Regions from separate parts of the Rossellomorea sp. y25 genome, predicted to be linked through region 1. Evidence: riboswitches for the same ligand, from Rfam matches in the RefSeq annotation. Region 1 holds a riboswitch; each other region holds the start of a gene.
What was found. Region 1 has a riboswitch for lysine ahead of AAEM60_RS19205 (Na+/H+ antiporter NhaC family protein). Riboswitches for the same ligand answer to the same signal wherever they lie in the genome.

Region 1 (6,743 bases):
TGGGAGCGTGGGTAAACAAGGGATTGAACATGGAAAGCTTTAATTTATACTTCGGCATTTTCATGATACTGATCGCCATTATTCTCATGGTCCGAAACAAGTTAAAGCCTATTGAGAAATTCAAGGATGCTTCCTTTCAACGGAAGTTTACGGATCCCGCTGGAAAGACCTTTCGTTATGGGTATCCTCCTTTATTAGGAGGGGCTATTGCTTTTGTAGTTGGATTTACGTCAGGTTTATTTGGCATTGGTGGCGGATCATTAATGGTACCTGCCATGATCTTAGTATTTCTTTTTCCTCCCCATGTAGCCGTTGCCACATCCATGTTCATGATTTTTCTATCTGCGTTGGTTGGCTCAGGTACACATATCATGTTAGGCAATGTAAAGTGGTTGTATGCTCTTGCCCTTATTCCTGGGGCCTGGATTGGAGCTAAGTCCGGGGCCTATTTAAATACGAAACTTGAATCGAAAGTATTAGTGAGTATTTTACGCATTATTTTAATTTTAATTGGAATTCGATTGATTTACCAAGGCATTACAGGATAACATACCTCCAATAGGAGTGAGCAAATAGTGAGAGAAACCATTCATATTTATCATACAAACGACCTTCACAGTCATTTTGAACATTGGTCAAGGATTCGGGATTTTTTGAAAATGAGAAAACAATGGCATCTTGATGAAGGGGATCCTGTTTATCTATTTGATATCGGAGATCATGTGGACCGCTGGCATCCATTAAGTGAAGCGACTTTAGGAAAAGGAAACATCGAATTTCTAAATGAAGTCGGCTTTGATGCTGTAACGATCGGGAACAATGAAGGTATTACACTGGACTATGTAGATTTAAACAGCCTTTATGATCATGCCGATTTTCACGTGATTGTAGGCAATCTATTAGATCAGTCTGGACTACATCCAAGCTGGTTAAAGCCTTATCATATTTTTCGAACGGATAGTGGAATGAAGATAGGGGTCATTGGATTGACAGCCTATTTCAAACCATTTTACGAAGCTCTCGGCTGGAATATTACATCTCCAATGGATGAACTGCAGAAGTTGGTTCAAGAGCTTCATCCACAGGTGGATATGATAATCCTTCTTTCACATTTAGGGATAAGGGATGACGAGGTGATTGCAGAACAATTTCCTGAGATTGACGTTATCCTCGGAGCTCATACCCATCATGTACTTCATCAAGGAAAAGAAATTAAGGGAACGATGCTTGGCGCAGCAGGAAAGTTTGGTCATTATGTTGGGCATATGATGATTGAGGTTGATATAACCAATAAAACCATCATAGGGAAAAAAGCACAGCTCTATGAACAGCACGAGCTTCCCTCTGTCGAAAAGGAAGAACAGGAAAGCCTGGAGTGGTATCAGGCAGGAGAGGATTTGTTAAGAAAAGAAGTATCATCTCTTACGAAATCCTTATCCGTGGATTGGTTCAATCCATCCCCGCTTCCGAACGTTTTATGTGATGCCCTTGCTGAATGGTGCCGGGCTGATTGTGCCTTTCTTAATTCAGGCTTGCTCATCGATGGACTGAGTGAGGGATCGGTGACGAAACAGGATTTGCATCGCATCCTGCCTCATCCGATCAATCCCTGCCTGATTAAGGTGAAGGGGGCGGAGCTTAAGGAAATCATTAAACAAACATTTAATGAGGAATGGCCGCATCTTCAAGTGAAAGGGTTAGGGTTCAGAGGCAAAGTGATGGGACGATTTGTATACACGAATGTTCAATTCGGAGACCATGAAATCTTAATCGATAACAAGCCGATCGATTCTCAGAAAGTGTACAAGCTTGCCTTACCTGATATGTTCACGTTTGGACACTTCTTTCCTGACCTTCAAAGACTAGAAAAAAAATACTTTATGCCTGAGTTTTTACGAGATGTTCTTGAATGGAAATTAAAGCAGTAAATGTTTCACCGTTTCCTTTTCCGCGTCATACATATGAGTGAAAGGAGCGATGAAACATGATGAATGTATTTCCGATTACCATTCAGGGACATACCTTTTTAGCGATTTCTGTTGAACTGCCCAAAACCAATCTCCTCGTTGTGACGAGTGATATAGGATATATAATGTGTGGAGCACTGGACGTAGCGTTACTAAATGAGAAGTTAAAAGACAGAGGAATCATTGCAGGAAGAGCCGTCGGTGTAAAAACAATCGATCAGCTACTTGATGCCCCTCTTGAATCCATCACCATAGAAGCAGAAAATCGCGGCATCACACCGGGCATGATCGGCCGGGATGCATTGTTAAAAATGATATAAGTGTCAAGAAGGACCAGTTGCTCTTTTGAGGGCGCTGGTTTTTGTTTTGGTGTCGGAGGACACCATCAATATTCTTTCATGAATAATTAACAATATACAAGGAAATACACCTTGCAAGAACGTTTTTATCCTTTATAATGGAGATACTAGGAAATTTTGTCGAAAAATGAAAGAATTACATAGGAGAATTCTATGAGGCTTATATCAACTAGGGCTTTGAAACCGGGCATGGTTCTAGCTACAACCGTATATAATATGAGAGGTCAAGCTTTAATTCATGATAACGTTCCGATAACAGAACGCATGATTTATAGATTGCAGGAGCTTAGTATTCAGTATGTCTATATTGAAGACTCGCTTTCGAGCGGAATCCATGTAAATGGGACCGTTTCGAATAAAGTGAGACAGCAAGCTGTAAACAATATTGAAATGGCCTTTAATCAATTAAGCGCATCGAAAACGGCGCCAAGTGCGCTCATGATTGAAGATAGTGCTAAGCAATTGAAGCAGGTGATTGATGTAGTCTTGTCTGAAGTAAAGGCAAATCATGATCTCCTAACCATTTTGACAGATGTTTTCACATATGATTCCTATATTTTTCATCATTCATTTAATGTTACATTGTATACGCTCTCAATTGGTCTTGAACTTAAGCTCTCTGCTAAACAGCTCGAGCAGTTAGGGGTGGGAGCGATTTTGCATGATATCGGTAAGATGCTGGTACCAGAGGAGATTCTATTGAAGCCAGGTAAGCTGACAGAAGGCGAGTTCTCTGAAATTAAGAAGCATTCTGAACACGGCTTTGAGATTCTGAGACAGCTTCATTCTGTGTCTTTGATCATTGCTCATTGCGCTTATCAGCATCATGAGAGGCTTGATGGATCCGGTTATCCACGGGGAATCAAAGGCGAGGATATTCATCCGTTTGCAAAAATCATTGCAGTGGCGGATGTATTTGACGCCATGACGTCTAATCGTGTGTATCGGAAAGCCATGCTTCCACATCAAGCGTTGGAGGTATTATATGCAGGCAGCGGCACCCTGTTTGATACAAATGTAATCGGAGCCTTCAGGTCTTCTGTTGCCATCTATCCAAATGGGATGGTTGTGGAGCTGAATGATGGCCGAAAAGGAATAGTGACAGATCAAAATAAAGGGGTAACGGATCGACCGGTGATTCGGATCATCGAAGAAGACGGACAGGAATTACAAACCCCTTATCCCATTGATTTAAGCACGGAATTAGATAAGGTGATTACCGGGTTTGACCCGGATTATGAACCCCAATCTCTAAAAATTAAATAATTTTTTTGCGTTAAACCCCTCTTACTGTGCATACAAATAGCTTGTAAGGGGGGATTTTTTTGTCAAAGTTTAAAACATACAAACCCCGAAGAGGAGGGCCGCTACCTTTTCGATATGTGATGATCATTACGATTCTATTCTTTATGATATCTACTGGATTCGGGTTGTGGATCATTAATAAAGGTTTAAAACCGACACTTCTTGCTTATGCTGAGACCCAGACCAGCAGGATCGGTACGTTAGTTATCAATAAAGCAATTAACAAAAAAATTGCCGATGTTCTTGATATTTCGGATATAACGGAAGAAGTGAAGAATACAGAAGGCGATATTGTCTCATTTAAATACAATACTCAGACAATCAACCGGGTTCAGGCAGAAATCACAAACTTAGTACAGCAAAACCTGCAGGAAGCAGAGGAAGGAAATTTAGAAAACCTGGAATTTATTACCGAAGTGGAAATCGATGAAGGGAAATCTAAAGCAGCGAAGGGCATCACTTACTCGGTGCCTCTTGGTCAGGCGACCAACAACGTGTTACTCGGTAATCTGGGTCCAAAAGTGCCCATTCGCTTTCATTCGATCGGGGATGTCCGTTCCGATATTAAAACGACAGTAGAGCAATTTGGGATCAATAATGCTGTTGTAAAAGTGTTTGTCGAGCTTGAAGTCAATGTCCAGATCATCATTCCATTTGCAACGAAAACGGAAACCATCAAGCAGGATATCCTGGTTGCCATGGGTACCGTTCACCTGGATGTACCACAGTTTTATAACAATGGTGGAGGTGAATCCAGCCCATCCATTGAAATTCCCACAAATTAGTCAGGAAAAAAAGTTGTCAAAAGAATGATAGTTTGTTATATTAATAAAGAAAATTTAATAACACACCACATCATCAGTCCGATGGGGTAGAGGCGCAGGGTTCAAGAGTATGCTGTTTGAGGATGACAACTGGGAGAACAGATGAAAGGGAACTTTTGCCGAAGTAAATATGCATGTCGAAGGTGTATTTGCTGGGGTTATCTTGAAGAAGGATAACACTGTCATTATAGGGGAATCTCTATAATGGGGAGCTACAGATCGTGATGGAGCACTTAAATTACTTACTAAGGTAATGATAGTTTCTCTATCGTTGCCTTTTTTTATTATCCTCTGTCATGCTACGATGGTTCCCCCCTATCAAATAGGAGGAGGACACTATGGAAAACACGATTTACTCACTATTACCACCCCTTTTAGCCATTCTTATGGTTATACTTACGAGACGGGTTCTACTTTCACTCGGAGTAGGAATCGTTGCGTCTGCCTTTCTGTTAGCAGATTTCTCAATTACAAAAACATTCAGCTTTATGTGGGACGCCTTTAAAGGCATCTTTGTCGCAGATGGAGCACTCAACACCTGGAATGTCTATATTATTTTCTTCTTACTTATTCTTGGTGTGATCACGGCGTTTGTGAACATTTCCGGCGGTAGCCGCGCATTTGGTGAATGGGCTATGAAACGTGTGAAAACGAGAAAAGGGGCACAGCTTCTTGCAGCCGTTTTAGGTATCATAATTTTTATTGATGACTATTTTAACGCCCTTGCTGTAGGACAGGTTTCGAGACCCATTACGGATCGCCACAAAATTTCACGTGCAAAACTAGCCTATATCATTGACTCCACATCGGCACCGATTTGTGTCGTTTCACCAATCTCAAGCTGGGGAGCGTACATTATCGGGATTATCGGTTCGATTCTTGCTGCACACAGCATCACTGAATACACAGCATTTTCAGCATTCGTTCAAATGATTCCAATGAACCTTTACGTCTGGGCAGCTGTCCTTCTTGTGATCATGGTTGCTGCTAAAGGCTTGGACTTCGGAAAAATGAAAGAGCATGAAGTAAGAGCCCTTGAAACAGGAGCCCTTTATGACCCTGAAAAAGAGATTCCAGGCGAATTGAAAAATGATCTGCCTGTAAGCTCGAAAGGATCAGTAGGAGATCTTGTCTGGCCAATCGTGGCTCTGGTCATCGGTACAATCGGAATGATGCTCTGGACAGGGTATCAAGCCGTCGGATCATTTGACATCCTGCCGATATTTGAAAATACAGATGTAACGAAATCTTTATTATATGGTGGATTATTCGGTCTCCTTGTTGCGCTGATCTTCTTCCTTCGTCAAGTCAGCTTGAAAGGAATTGAAGGCAAAGCCGTTGGAGTAGCAGTAGTGGAAGGAATCAAATCCATGCTGCCAGCCGTTTACATTCTTATCTTCGCATGGACGATCGTAACATTGATCGATCAATTGCAAACAGGTACGTATCTTGCGGGTCTGGTTGAACAATCCAGCTTACCGATGCAGGCACTTCCGGTCATCTTGTTCTTAGTTGCCGGAATCATGGCGTTCTCCACAGGGACATCCTGGGGATCGTTTGGTATCTTACTGCCGATCGCCGGGGAAATTGCAGCAGCGACAGATGTAAGTATCTTATTGCCTGCTATGGCAGCCGTTTTAGCTGGATCCGTATTGGGAGATCACTGTTCTCCAATCTCAGATACGACGATCCTTTCCTCAACTGGAGCAGGAAGCAATCATATCGATCACGTTCTCACACAGCTTCCATATGCATTGATCGGAGCGGTTGCTGCTTCAATTGGATACCTTGTACTGGGATTCACTGGTAGCACGTTACTTGGTTTAGGAGTTGTGATTATTTTAATCCTGGCATTCGCTTTTCTGTTTGGTGAAAAAGCAAAACCGGCTGTATCAGAACAATAATGAAATGAAGAACCAGGAGCTCATCGGCTCCTGGTTTTTTTATGCAATTTTCACTTGATGTCAGGGTATTTATTAAAACCCATGGTGGTATCAAGAAATCCCCCTCGACCTTTCCAATCATTAATCCTTCATGTTTCGACAAAATTCATATAGTGAAATAGTACCTGTCCCAATTTGAAAAAATCTCTCTGTAGGCTTAAAAATAGCTTTGACAATTGTCCTGGAACTAGCTATACTGACTTTAGATTATAAATAATCTGAAAATATAAAAATTTCAAATACCTTAATATGGTAGTTGAAAAGAACTAGGGGGGACCAATATGGAGAATCGTGCCCAGTTTGGAACACGAGCAGGATTTATTCTAGCTGCCGTCGGGTCAGCAA
Region 2 (6,743 bases), 2.0 Mb from region 1:
CAAAGCTCTTTTTTGAATGGTATGCCTGCGCCTGGCCGGCCCGGAAGTATAAAATAAAGGAGCGAGTAAGATGCCTGCGACGATGGTAAACTGCCACGTGCCCGCTACAAGCCAACCCGGTCCGTACGCAGCCGCATAGGTGATAGGACCATAAAAGAGGACAAACCCGACAAAGCTCCACGTCAGCCATTCGAATGGTTTCTTCTTCATTTCAATCCAGACTTGATTTATATTCTTCCGTAAACCTACAATAAGGAATAGGAAGGGTAGCATGAACAGGAATCGCAGGGATGAACTCCACATCCAGCTTCCACCAGCGAGCTCCATGGACCGGTTCAGAATAAAGGTAACGGCAAAGAACATAGATGAAATGACACCGAGAGCAAGCTCTTTGATGATGAACACTCCTTTCCAATACATATACTATAGTTTATTTTTTATATATTATAATATACTTACATACGTTGTCTATAGAAAGAGGTAGGATTATGAGTAATGACGGTTTGACTTGGCAGGACCCGGAAAAATTGGCTAGGCACGTCGGGATGACACTGAGACATATACGACATGAGCGTGGGCTAAACCTCCAGGAACTCGCAGCTATGACCGATGTCAGTACTTTGACTTTGGGCAAGATCGAAAGGGGAGAGGCGAATCCATCTTTGACGATCATATGGAAAATTGCGAACGGACTCGCGATCCCCATTTCGGCCCTTCTCGTGGAAAAACAAGAAGTCCAGATTTCCCGGAAAAATGAAGGGAGCAAAGTGATCAGTGCCAATGAGTCCTTGACCCTGGAACCGATGTTTACTTCCTCTGGCTACAGCTCATTGGAAACCCACAGGGCCTTCCTGAAACCGGACAGTGAGTACCGTGCGGATGCCCACCAGCCCGGGGTGATTGAATTTGTAACCGTTATGGAAGGAAAAGTACGTGTGAAGGTGCAGGATGAAGTATTCGAGCTCAGTCAGTATGACTCGATCAAATTCCATGGGGATAAAGGCCATAGTTACATGAATATGGAATCAATAGAAGCGGTCCTCCACTTTGTGATGATCTATACGGGACGGGCGGATTGAAGCTTATCGAGACGGATAAGCTTTTTTTAGTGAAAAGCATTACGATGGAAGATAAAAAAGGATTTTTCAACCTTTCTTTGGCTTTTGGATCATTTTCATTCAATCTTGGTGGAGGATGACCCCATCCTACTTAATTGCGTCGAAATCGTCCATGATTGCGTCATTTTCAAGGTGAATTGCGTCATGATCGAAGTAATTGCGTCGATTTCAAATTTATTGCGTCGTTTTTCATAGTTTATGCGTCTTTTTGAAATAAATGGTAACTACCCTCAGTCTACATCGCATGACACCCCATAAAAAATTCCTTGAAACTTTTCCCGCCTCACCCGACTCTAATGAATGACAGGAGGTTAATCAATGGATGTGAAACTCGTAAAAAGAGCAATCAAAGGGAATGAACAGGCATTTGAAAGGCTGATCCACTCAGAAAGCGAGAAGCTGTACAGGACGGCATTTCTATATGTAAGAAATAAAGAGGATGCTCTCGACGTGGTGCAGGAAACGGTTTGTAAAGCATTCACCTCGATAGCCCGTTTGAAGAACCCAGAGTATTTCAGCACCTGGCTGATCAAGATCCTGATACATACGGCATACAGCATGTTGAAGAAACAAAACCGACTGGTCCTGACGGGGGATGAGTTTCTAGACAACACTCTCGTCTCAGAAGAAACGGATATAGAAGGGCGGATCGACTTGATTACGGCCATGGCGTCTTTGAATCAGCACTATCAAACCGTCATTATCTTATTCTACTTCCAGGGTCAGTCGATCAAGATGATATCCGATACGATGGGTACGCCTGAAGGGACGGTCAAGACGTATCTTCACCGGGCGAAGCTGGAATTGAGAATGCTGCTGGAAGGAGTGAATCAGTATGGACAAAAAATGGTTTGAGGAAGAAATGAACAGCATCGAGGTACCAAAAGAAAAGGTTTTTGAGGCAATTTCAACAGGAATCCAAGAAGGCAGAAAACAAAAGGTCCGGAAAAAAACGGTCAAGATAAGTGCCGCATTTACCACCGCTGCTGCCTCCATGGTACTCGTATCGGGCTTCCTGTTCTCACCTGTGAACAATGCACTGGCCAAACTGCCTGTACTGGGTGCCATTTATGAAAAAGTCGGTTCGGATGTCGGAAAAGAACTCTATTTCAGCGATAAAGTGACGGAAGTTAATCAGGCCGCCACTTCCAACGGCGTCGATGTGACAATCACAAGCACATATTATGACGGGAACGTCATCGGAGTCACCTTCAAGGCGAAGGGTGATGACCTTTCCATCGAACATATGGACGAAGGGAATCGTCCGGTGAGCGGCTACAGCTATCATCTCTTCGACGGTAAGGATCAGAATCAATGGGGATCGGGAAGTTCGGGTCTTAAAAAAGACGGGGATGAGTTCATAGGCTCGATCGAATTTTACCGGGATGGGAAAGAACCGCCGGAAAACTTCACGCTTCCGTTAACGTTCACCCATATGGCAGATGTGAACGGTACCTGGACCTTTGATGTACCGGTCAAGAGGATTCCATCTGAAAAGATCAAAACAGATGTAAGGACAGAATCGCCCAATGGGGAATTTGAGCTGCAAGTAACATCTGTCACTAAAGGAAAAGCTACGACTACGCTGGAGTATACCTATTCGGTGGAGTCCGAGAAGGATACGTTAAATCTGATTGTGTTTGATGACTTAGGGAACCGGTTATCAAAGTCCAGTGCAGAGACACTAAATATCAAAGAAATTGACGGTTATTATCAAAAGACTGTCAGGGAGCTGTTCACGAGTAAACTCAGTGATAAAGCACAGTCGCTGAAAGTCCAGGCTGATATGGAGCGAGTAGATGAAGACGGCATCAACTCACTGAAGGATTCACCTCCATTCCAGGTGAAGAGCCCTCGTTTTGGTTATCAGGTCACGGTACAAGATATCCAAAACGCAAAAGGGAAGGTGACAGTCGATTTCACCATTGATCATATCAAAGAGAAACAATTCCAATATGACATATTAAAGAGCTTTGCTCAATTCGTTCAGGTGATCCCATCAAAAGATATTAAAAGAAATGCGAAGGATGAACTGGATTATAATGAGATGCTGAATCATATGATCAGAAGTGCTAAAACGAAAACAGTGGATAAGGATACTCTCCGTTATCAATCCACGTTTACATTGCCTCAGGATGCCAACCTTGAGGACTACTCACTGATTGTCCCATTCGAGACATTGAGCAGAAATGATAAGCCGGTCAAAATGAAACCGTTCGAAATCAATCTGAAATAAAATGATCCACGAAATCCCCGGGCTACTTCCGGGGGTTTTGCCTATTTCTCTTTCAAAAACCAATTGACAACTATTTTAAGAGAGTGGTATAGTAATTCAAACAAAATAATACGTCACTCTCTGATAATAGAGGCGCGAGTATGATGAGTATCTTCTTTGAGAATAATGGATTCCGGGATAAGAAGGGAAAGGCAGATCGCCGAAGCAGAAAATAGCCAATTCTATTTTTTGTTGGGCCAGCATTGAAGAAATGTTGGACTGTCACAATGAAAAAGTTGTGGAGAACTATTGAAGAGATGTTAATACATAGTCTTCATTATGTTTCCAAAACTTTTGATGATAAACCGTATGAGCATCGCTTCATACGGTTTTTTTGTGTTTTTTTAGAGAGAGTCAAAAGGAGTAAAGGATATGAGTACAGTTGATGTGAATGTTCGTGGAGATCTTGAAATCGGAGGAATGAGCACGGGTGAGTTGGTGGAGACCTATGGCACGCCTTTAATGGTTTACGATGAAGGAATGATTCGTGAAAATGCCCGACTTTTCCGTAATGCCTTCAACGAAAGCGGATTGCAGTTCCAGGTGGCATATGCGAGTAAAGCGTTCCTATGTAAAGAGATGGTGCGCCTGGCAGAGCAGGAGGAGTTATCACTGGATGTTGTATCCGGCGGGGAATTGTATACGGCCCTTGAGGCAGGTTTTCCAGCGGAGCGTATTCATTTTCATGGGAACAACAAGTCAGAAGAGGAGCTACTCATGGCACTTGAGGCTAAAATCGGCTGCTTTGTTGTCGATAGTTTCCTAGAGCTTGAACTGCTGCATGATCTGGCCAAGGAGCGTGAGCAGCAGGTTCAGATCCTGATCAGGGTCACGCCAGGTGTGGAAGCCCACACCCATGAGTACATCACGACGGGACAGGAGGATTCGAAATTCGGATTCAGCATTTCCAACGGACAGGCGAATACGGCGATTCAGTTAGCTCTCCACAAGCCGTACTTCTCATTACTCGGTCTGCATTCACATATTGGATCTCAGATTTTCGAACGGGAAGGGTTTGATCAGGCGATTCAAGTACTGGCAGATTTCCTGCAGCGGATCCGGATCGAATTTGATGTGACTATACCGGTGCTGAATATCGGCGGAGGATTCGGTGTCCGGTACACGGAAGAAGACCAGCCCCTGCCGATTCCAACGTATGTGAAGGGCATTACCGATAGTGTGAAGACCTATTTCACCAAGAATGAATATCCGCTCCCTGAAGTATGGGTGGAGCCGGGACGAAGCATGGTGGCTGAAGCTGGGACGACCTTGTATAAAGTGGGGTCGAAGAAAATCATTCCCGATGTGCGCACGTACGTCGCGATCGACGGGGGGATGACGGACAATATTCGCCCGGCCCTCTATCAGGCGAAATACCATGCGGTGCTTGCCAATCGTCCCCATGAGGAATGCACGGAGCTTGTGAGTATTGCCGGGAAATGCTGCGAATCCGGTGACATGCTGATCTGGGACCTGATGCTGCCACCGACGAATTACGGTGATATTCTGGCCGTGTTCAGTACAGGAGCCTACGGGTATTCCATGGCGAGTAATTATAATCGGATTCCAAGACCGGCTGTTGTGTTTGTAAAGGATGGGGAATCACGGGTCGTGATCGAGCGTGAATCGTATGCTGATTTAGTTCGGAATGACCGGTAAAGAATAATCCACCTTACAATCATAATGAAGAGGAGAACATAGAATGAAAAACATATTTAAAACGTACGGATTAGCCATCACACTACTCGCATCCATTATCATAGGATCCATTATCGGACTGACCATGGGAGAGAAAGCAGAAATGTTAAAACCCTTGGGAGATATCTTCCTGAATCTCCTCTTTACGATCGTGGTACCCCTGGTTTTCTTTTCGATCTCATCGGCGATCGCCAATTTGGAATCGAAAGGTCAATTTAAGAAAATCATGCGCAGTATGCTGGTGATATTCCTGATCACCACGATCATCTCGTCTGTGTTGATGATTGTGGGAGTGAAGGTTTTTTCCCCGACGGAAGGTATTACCATCAGTCTGGACTAGTCAGTTGAAACAGAAGACATCCAATTGGGGGACCAAATCGTCCAAACCTTTACTGTGGATAATTTCATTGAATTATTTACACGGGAGCATATGCTGCCCCTTATCTTGTTTTCAGTGGCACTCGGATTTGCCACGAATCGACTGGGGGAAAAAGCAGAGCCATTGAAAAAAATCCTACAGGCAGGGGCCGATGTGAGCATGAAGTTGGTATCGTATATCATGTATTATGCCCCAATCGGTCTGGCTGCCTATTTTGCTACATTAGTAGGAACGTTCGGGGCAAGCTTACTATCTTCTTATTTGCGTTCTTTCCTATTGTATTTAGTGATAGCGGTGATTTACTTTGTAGTGGTTTTCTCCTTCTATGCCTTTGTGGCAGGAGGGAAAAGAGGGGTGAGAGGCTTTTGGAAGCATAACCTTTTACCTGCGGCAACCGCAATCGGAACACAAAGCTCAGTGGCAACCATTCCTGCCAATCTGGATGCAACGAAAAAGATGGGGGTATCCAATGCCGTTCGAGAAACGGTCATTCCTATTGGAGCGTCGATTCATAAAGACGGCTCGGCCATGGGGGCCATCTTGAAAATCGTCTTTGCATTTGGCGTTCTGGGCATTCCTTTTGAAGGGCTTGATACGTACCTTATAGCGGTATTGGTCGCGATTATCACCGCAATCGTCATGGGGGGGATCCCTGGAGGAGGACTGATTGGTGAAATGTTCATCATCGCCGCCTACGGGCTGACGCCGGAAGTGCTTCCGTTATTAGCGGTGATCTCAACTATAATCGATATTCCGGCTACGTTACTGAACGCAACAGGAGACAACGCAGTAGCCGTGCTGGTCGAACGATTTACTAAGAAAAAAACCATTGCCGGCAGGAAAGACATAGAATCGGTAGCGTAGATAGGACAAGGGGACAGGTAAACTGATAACTAGTCATTCATCATTCAAGTGACCTCTACGCATTCATTTTTCAACTAGCTATTTCACACGAGTTGGGACATAATGATGGATCTAATATCCCGTTCGGAAAGTCTCTATTAATGCAAAATAGGAGCAGGTTGAACCCTTTGTGGTTCCGCCTGCTCTTTTTCTATTTATCCTTTTTTTCACAGAGCTGCATGAAAAGATGATGAACTTCACTCGGCGACATCATGCCCCGAGTGATTAATATTAAGATGTTCGACTTTATGAACGAGTAAAGCCTCATGTATTGCTGATTCTATTTATCCTCCCTTGATCTCTTCTATTATATATTTTTAGGGGACTTAAGACGGATGGAGAGATGCTGATGCGTTTGTACTAATGAAGG
Region 3 (6,743 bases), 530 kb from region 1:
ATAATTCCTGGTGCCGCTTCAGTCATTGCTTTAACCGGCGGTTGATTCGCTAAGAAATCCCCACCATACACTGTATCATCAAAATGTTCCCAAGGAGAGTCTCCTTCTCCCTTAGTATTAACGGCTCCGTTAATACCACCTTGTGCACATACAGAGTGAGAACGCTTAACGGGTACCAGTGAGAATAAATCTACTTGCGTTCCTTTTTCTGCTGCTTTAATTGTGGCCATCAGGCCGGCTAAACCACCACCGACAACGATGATTTTCCCTTTACTCATCGTGACTCACTCCTTTTCCTACCATACTTCAGAGCATTTACTGAATCTATTAGACTTGTATCTATTTCTTCTTATACGAAGGCGAAAATTGCGCGCATACCGACCACCGATAACGCTACAAAAATTCCGATCGTAACATATGTAGCAATTAATTGAGAACGAGGTGAAACGGTAATTCCCCAGCTTACGCAGAATGACCAAAGACCATTCGCAAAGTGGAAAATCGTTGAAAGAACACCCAGTACATAAAACCCTAGCATGAATGGATTTGATAAGATGTTTTCCATCATTTGAAAGTTCACTTCAGCTCCGAATGCTGCCGCAACTCTCGTTTCCCACACATGCCATGTAACGAAAATAAATGTGATTACTCCGGAAACACGTTGAAGTAAAAACATCCAGTTACGGAAATAGCCAAACTTACTTGCATTGTTCTTAGAAGTGAATGCAATGTAAATTCCGTAGATTGCATGGAAATACAATGGAAGGAAGATGATAAAAATTTCAAGGAAATAACGGAAAGGAAGACTTTCCATAAAGTGTGCCGCTTGGTTAAATGATTCTTCCCCACCAGTGGCAAAATGGTTCACGACTAAATGTTGTGTTAAAAATAATCCAACTGGAATAACACCTAGCAATGAATGAAGCCTGCGATAATTAAATTCTCGATTTCCAGCCATGATTTACCCCCCTTAATGATAAAATATGAATTCGTTTTCTAATGCATTTTCTAAGAATGACTAGACGACGATACATATTTTATATTGTAACAATTATGTGACATGTTCATTTTACTCCCAAGGAGTGGAAGCGTCAAGAAAACGTATACATAAATTCGACAATATCGCAAAAATATTTTTAATATATTGATAACAAAAAAGATGAGGTATTGCCTTGTTAAATGTTCGAAAATTCAAATAAATATCAAATAAAAGTTATACCACCAAAATATCCCATGGTTATTTTTTCGAAGTATGGGATGATAATTCCCCTTTTCATGTATATAATAGTTTTATAGAAAGAGGGGATTTACTTGGAACAGAAAAAAGAAGAAGTACATCAACCGTCCGTTCCAATCTTCGGATATGAAATTTTACGTGACATGTTGATTCCAGAAATTTTAGGAAAGCATACACCCGATATTTTATACTGGGGTGGAAAACAGCTCTCTCGGAAATTCCCCCTTCAGTCATCAGAAGAACTGGTATCGTTTTTCGATGAAGCCGGCTGGGGAACTCTTGCACTGCTGGAACAAAAAAAGAATGAGATGACCTTTGAAATAAGCGGACCGGTGATAGAACGACGCCTTTCCTTAAAGTCGGATGTCACATTTAAACTGGAAACGGGCTTTCTTGCCGAACAAATACAGTTACAAAAAAAATGTGTGGCAGAAGCTGCTGACGAACTACATAAACGGAGTCATTCAGTTAAAGTGATTGTAAGATGGGACGAAAAAGATAAAGTAGAATAGTCCTGAACAACATACTTTTAATTCTTTAATAAAGGGTTGCCCCACTTGATGGGGCAACCCTTTTTCACTTGTCCCGTTCTATGCTGCTTTAGTATTATAGCGTGATTTCTTCCATCTTCACCGCGTCCAGGTTAAATGCAGTATGTAGGACGCCTGCCGCTTTTTGCATATTTTTCTCGTCTACCACTGCAGATACTTTGATTTCAGAGGTGCTGACCATTTTCACCACGATGTCATTTTGAGCTAATACTTCGAACATTTCCGCTGCAACACCTGGATTTGAGATCATACCGGAGCCCACGATGGATACTTTGGAAAGCTCACTTTCATGTTCAACATGGGTGAAGCCTAATTGCTCTTTGTTTCGTTCCAGAACAGCGAGGGTCTCCTCCAAATCCTGTTCTTTAATCGAAAATGATAAATTGGTCGTATTCTGATCGGTCTGGCTTTGAATGATAATGTCTACATTCAGATGATTTTTGGCTAAAGTGGTAAACACTGAAGATAGTCCAGTTAATGCGTTACCCAGTCCAAATACAGTGACACGTGTAATTTCAGCTTCAAAGGCTACGCCTCTCACAATTAAGTTTTGTTCCATGCTTGCTTCCTCCTCAATATACGTTCCTTCAACTTTTTCGATACTTGACCTGACCTCTAACGGAATTTGATAATTCTTGGCAAATTCCACTGCCCGTGGATGCAGGACTCCAGCCCCTAAATTAGCCAGTTCCAGCATTTCATCATAGGAAATGGACGGTAACTTTCTTGCCCCTTTAATATAACGCGGGTCTGTCGTATATACCCCGTCTACGTCTGTATAAATGTCACAACGCTCTGCTTTCAGGGCAGCTGCAATTGCTACAGCAGTTGTATCCGATCCACCGCGGCCGAGTGTTGTGATTTCACCCGTTTCTGTCATGCCCTGGAATCCGGCTACAATCACAACTCTCCCGGATTGGAGGTGGTCCATCATCTTTTCAGTATGAATATTGGTAATCCTCGCATTGCTATGAACGGATTCCGTTTCAATCCCGGCCTGCCAGCCTGTAAAGGAGATGGCATCATGTCCTGCTTGGATCAGAGCCATCGTAAGGAGTGAAATGGTCACCTGTTCCCCGGTTGAGAGCAGCATATCCATCTCTCTTTTACTCGGTTGTGATGTAATTTCCCTTGCCAATCCAACGAGGGTATCCGTCGTTTTCCCCATGGCAGATACCACCACCACTACATCATTACCTCTTTCTTTTTCTTCCGCAATTCTTGACGCAACATTTTGAATTCTTTCTACAGAACCTACTGAAGTCCCACCGAATTTTTGAACAATAATACTCACAGCTTCTCCCTCTTTCTCATTGAGTGAAAATTCACGACTCATTTTTTGATGGTGAAGAGTACAATCACAATCATCCTACACGTTCATAGAACAGGTTCTTTTCCAAGAAAAGTTCCTGTGCTGGATAATAAAAAAAGCAATGAGAATAATATCTCATTGCTTTATGAACATACAGCAGAACAAACAAAATAGGTTCATCGGCATTGTGAGATAGCTCTCCAAGATTGAATCATCTTGACAATCCTACATTTCTTAAACGTAGAACCAGCGGAATCAGCATGAGACTGAAACCACTTCGGCGAATCTCCCCTTTTCAGGCATCTCAACGGAGCTCATACTCCTCTTTGCCTGTACTCTTGAAGCTCGCACCTCTATCACCACTTTAAAAAGTGATAATGTTATAAATTTTTGTTAATTATAGCACAGGGGAAATATTGATTCAATGTCTAATTGAAACAATATTTCATTTTATTATTCTTTCGTGAGCTGTATTGAATGAGCATGCGGTGGTTGATTTCCGCTGCAGGTGCTCGCTTTCCGCGGGGAGGAAGTCGAGCCTCCTCGGGCTTTGCCCTGCGGAGTCTCGACCTTTCCTCTATTTCCCGCAGGAGTAAAGTGCCTTCCGCTACAATCCACTCTGTGCTTCTAATGCAACAAAGACTTTATGGGATAAGTGGGAAGACATACTGAATTTGACAACTAATTGCACGTAAACTAAGACCATAATCAACAACACTTAGATTCTAATATCCTTTACTTCAACTTCTCATTCAAAACCTTCGCAACAGCTTCCGGAATCCCTATCTCAATAAACTCCTCCACCGTCGCTTCTTTCATTTTCTTCATGGAACCAAAATGTTTAAGAAGCTGCTTCTTACGCTTCGGTCCGATGCCGTCAATCTCATCCAGGGTGGACTGGAAGGCGCTTTTCCCTCTGAGCTGGCGGTGGAACGTGATGGCAAATCGGTGAACTTCATCCTGAATCCGTTGCAGCAAATAAAATTCCTGACTTCGCTTTTCAAGAGGAACAATTTCCAAAGGATTCCCATACAGCAGTTCTGACGTCTGATGCTTATCGTCTTTCGCAAGGCCGCCAAGAGGAATATCCAAACCTAATTCATTCTCAATGACATCCCTCGCCGCTTCAATCTGCCCTTTCCCGCCATCGATAATGATGAGATCCGGTAAAGGGAGACCATCCTTCAAGACTCTCGTATACCTTCTGCGAACAACCTCCCGCATGGAATCATAATCATCGGGACCCTTGACGGTTTTGATTTTGTACTTTCGATACTCTTTCTTTGCGGGTTTCCCGTCAAGAAACACAATCATGGCAGACACGGGATCGGAACCTTGAATATTCGAGTTATCAAATGCTTCGATCCGGAAGGGAGTATATATGCCCATATGTTCACCAAGACGTTCAATTGCCTTAATCGTTCTTTCCTCATCTCTTTCGATTAGGGCGAACTTTTCTTCAAGGGCCTGCTTCGCATTTTTCTCAGCAAGCTTCACCAGCTCTCTCTTCTTCCCCCGCTTTGGCTGGGTGATTTTCACGTCTAACAGCTTAGCAGCCAGTTCCTCATCAATCACTTCAGGCAAAAATATTTCCTTTGGCTTAAAGTGAATGGATTTTGAATAAAACTGTCCTAAGAAAGTAAGAAATTCATCCTCGGGTTCATTGTATAGAGGGAACAGTGACACATCCCGTTCAATAAGCTTACCTTGTCGTACGAAGAATACTTGTACACACATCCAGCCTTTATCGACCGAATAGCCAAATACATCGCGATCGGTGAAATCAGTCATGGTCATTTTCTGCTTTTCCATCGTCGCTTCAATGTGGAGTATTTGATCACGGAATTCCTTCGCTCTTTCAAATTCCAGATTTTCAGATGCTTCATTCATTTTCACCGTTAGTTGATTCTTAATGTCCTTGTAGCCTCCATTTAAGAATCGGGATATTTCGTCAGTCATTTCACGGTACGTATCTTTGCTCACTTCTTTAATACAAGGAGCAAGACATTGGCCCATGTGATAGTACAAACACGCCCGATCGGGAAGGGTGGAACATTTCCGTAACGGATACAAACGATCCAGCAGCTTTTTCGTTTCATTAGCGGCTCCTACGTTTGGATACGGACCAAAGTACCGCCCTTTCCCCCTTTGAACTTTACGGGTAGTGATGAGCCTTGGGTGCCTTTCGTTCGTTAATTTAATAAAAGGATAGCTTTTATCATCCTTTAACATGACATTGTACTTAGGATCATATTTTTTGATTAGATTCATCTCGAGTACAAGGGCTTCCAGATCAGATGAGGTCATGATGTATTCAAAGTCCTCTATTTCTCCTACTAAGCGTTGAGTCTTTGCATCATGAGAACCCGTAAAATAGGACCGAACACGATTCTTCAATACTTTTGCTTTTCCCACGTAAATAATCGTGCCTTGCCTGTCCTTCATTAAATAACATCCGGGCTGATCTGGTAATAGAGCTAATTTATTGGTTATGGTTGGGTTCATTGTCTCTCTCCCTTCTTGTCCACCCATTTATAGACTGTGATGGTTGAATAAACAGGATCGAATAACTCCTGTGAATGAAATGATTGGACTTTTTCTATTTTTCGATCAAGGTTTTCAATACCCTGTTGTTTAAATCCATTAACCACTGCATCGGTCAGATAGATCTCTTTTTGTGTATGCTCAATGTCTTGAAGAAATTGAGCATACGTTAACACGCGCTTATGTGAGTACGGTACATCAAGATACGAGTATACCCTTGTTTCTTCCCATGTGTACACTATCAGGGGAATTTCATCATTTTTCTCCTCGAAGAATGACGCAGTTTTATATACTGCTGGTGGTGAAGAGTGGTAGCCTGACAACACACTCACACTTGTTCCTATATGCAAAATAAACCACAGGCTCAGGATGATCATCTTCAAGGTACTAAGTTTTTTCATCCATCCAGTTAATAAGAAAAATCCGAGTAATAAGGCCAGAGGTAGAATATGTCTCGGCTTATCAATATTTTGAGCAAATAGGCCCCAGAAAAAATAGGAGCTGAATGCAATCAGGAGTAATGTAACGCCTGTACCAGGTTTCGTCCACCTTCCTCCATTTTTACCCGTAACTAGAAAGAGGAGCAACGTGATGACCACGATGGAAAGTGATTGAGTAAATAATCCGTTCCAACCTATATTGATAAATATATATTTCCCTAATCTATCAAAAAATCCTGTATCGGGCTCTACCGTTCCTCCCCATTCAGTAAAGTGTCCGTCTGTAAACCCAAAGGCAATCTGCAACAGGGTATGGAGACTTCCTGCATTGGCTGCCAAAGCCGATAGCCATACCCCTTGAGAGAGTAGGAGGAGAATCAGATGAAAAGCGATGGCTTTCACTTTTTCTGCACTATTTCCGCTCTCCTTCAAAAACACAAACCAATAGTATAGGATCCCCACACCAAAACCGATATAGGATAACCGGATTCCCATCAAGATGGCGAATAAGAGAATGGGAAGAACAGCCGCATCCTTCGTCTTCAGTATGACAGCCCTGTGCAGGCTCCATAAGTACCACCATAACACTGCGATAGCGGCACCTTCGCTCATTGCTTGAACGGTCATCGTGCTCGGATATGAAAGGGAAAATAGGAAAA

Region 2: another riboswitch for lysine. It lies ahead of lysA (diaminopimelate decarboxylase); the one in region 1 lies ahead of AAEM60_RS19205 (Na+/H+ antiporter NhaC family protein).
Region 3: another riboswitch for lysine. It lies ahead of AAEM60_RS16660 (aspartate kinase); the one in region 1 lies ahead of AAEM60_RS19205 (Na+/H+ antiporter NhaC family protein).

What each region holds. Positions count from the first base shown of each region.
Region 1 covers NZ_CP145886.1:3,795,833-3,802,575, reverse strand. Annotated here, with positions in the region: gene AAEM60_RS19230 (sulfite exporter TauE/SafE family protein) at 1-548, shown strand, start outside; gene AAEM60_RS19225 (bifunctional UDP-sugar hydrolase/5'-nucleotidase) at 576-1,928, shown strand; gene AAEM60_RS19220 (DUF1805 domain-containing protein) at 1,985-2,287, shown strand; gene AAEM60_RS19215 (HD-GYP domain-containing protein) at 2,480-3,592, shown strand; gene yunB (sporulation protein YunB) at 3,652-4,416, shown strand; lysine riboswitch at 4,496-4,678, shown strand; gene AAEM60_RS19205 (Na+/H+ antiporter NhaC family protein) at 4,794-6,359, shown strand; gene AAEM60_RS19200 (sodium-dependent transporter) at 6,680-6,743, shown strand, end outside.
Region 2 covers NZ_CP145886.1:1,122,257-1,128,999, forward strand. Annotated here, with positions in the region: gene AAEM60_RS05590 (multidrug resistance efflux transporter family protein) at 1-396, opposite strand, end outside; gene AAEM60_RS05595 (XRE family transcriptional regulator) at 489-1,079, shown strand; gene AAEM60_RS05600 (sigma-70 family RNA polymerase sigma factor) at 1,437-1,973, shown strand; gene AAEM60_RS05605 (DUF4179 domain-containing protein) at 1,954-3,354, shown strand; lysine riboswitch at 3,474-3,650, shown strand; gene lysA (diaminopimelate decarboxylase) at 3,766-5,052, shown strand; partial or broken gene AAEM60_RS05615 (dicarboxylate/amino acid:cation symporter) at 5,096-6,334, shown strand.
Region 3 covers NZ_CP145886.1:3,268,371-3,275,113, forward strand. Annotated here, with positions in the region: gene sdhA (succinate dehydrogenase flavoprotein subunit) at 1-278, opposite strand, end outside; gene AAEM60_RS16650 (succinate dehydrogenase cytochrome b558 subunit) at 350-958, opposite strand; gene AAEM60_RS16655 (YslB family protein) at 1,312-1,749, shown strand; gene AAEM60_RS16660 (aspartate kinase) at 1,844-3,082, opposite strand; lysine riboswitch at 3,286-3,464, opposite strand; gene uvrC (excinuclease ABC subunit UvrC) at 3,836-5,605, opposite strand; gene AAEM60_RS16670 (nucleoporin-interacting protein) at 5,602-6,743, opposite strand, start outside.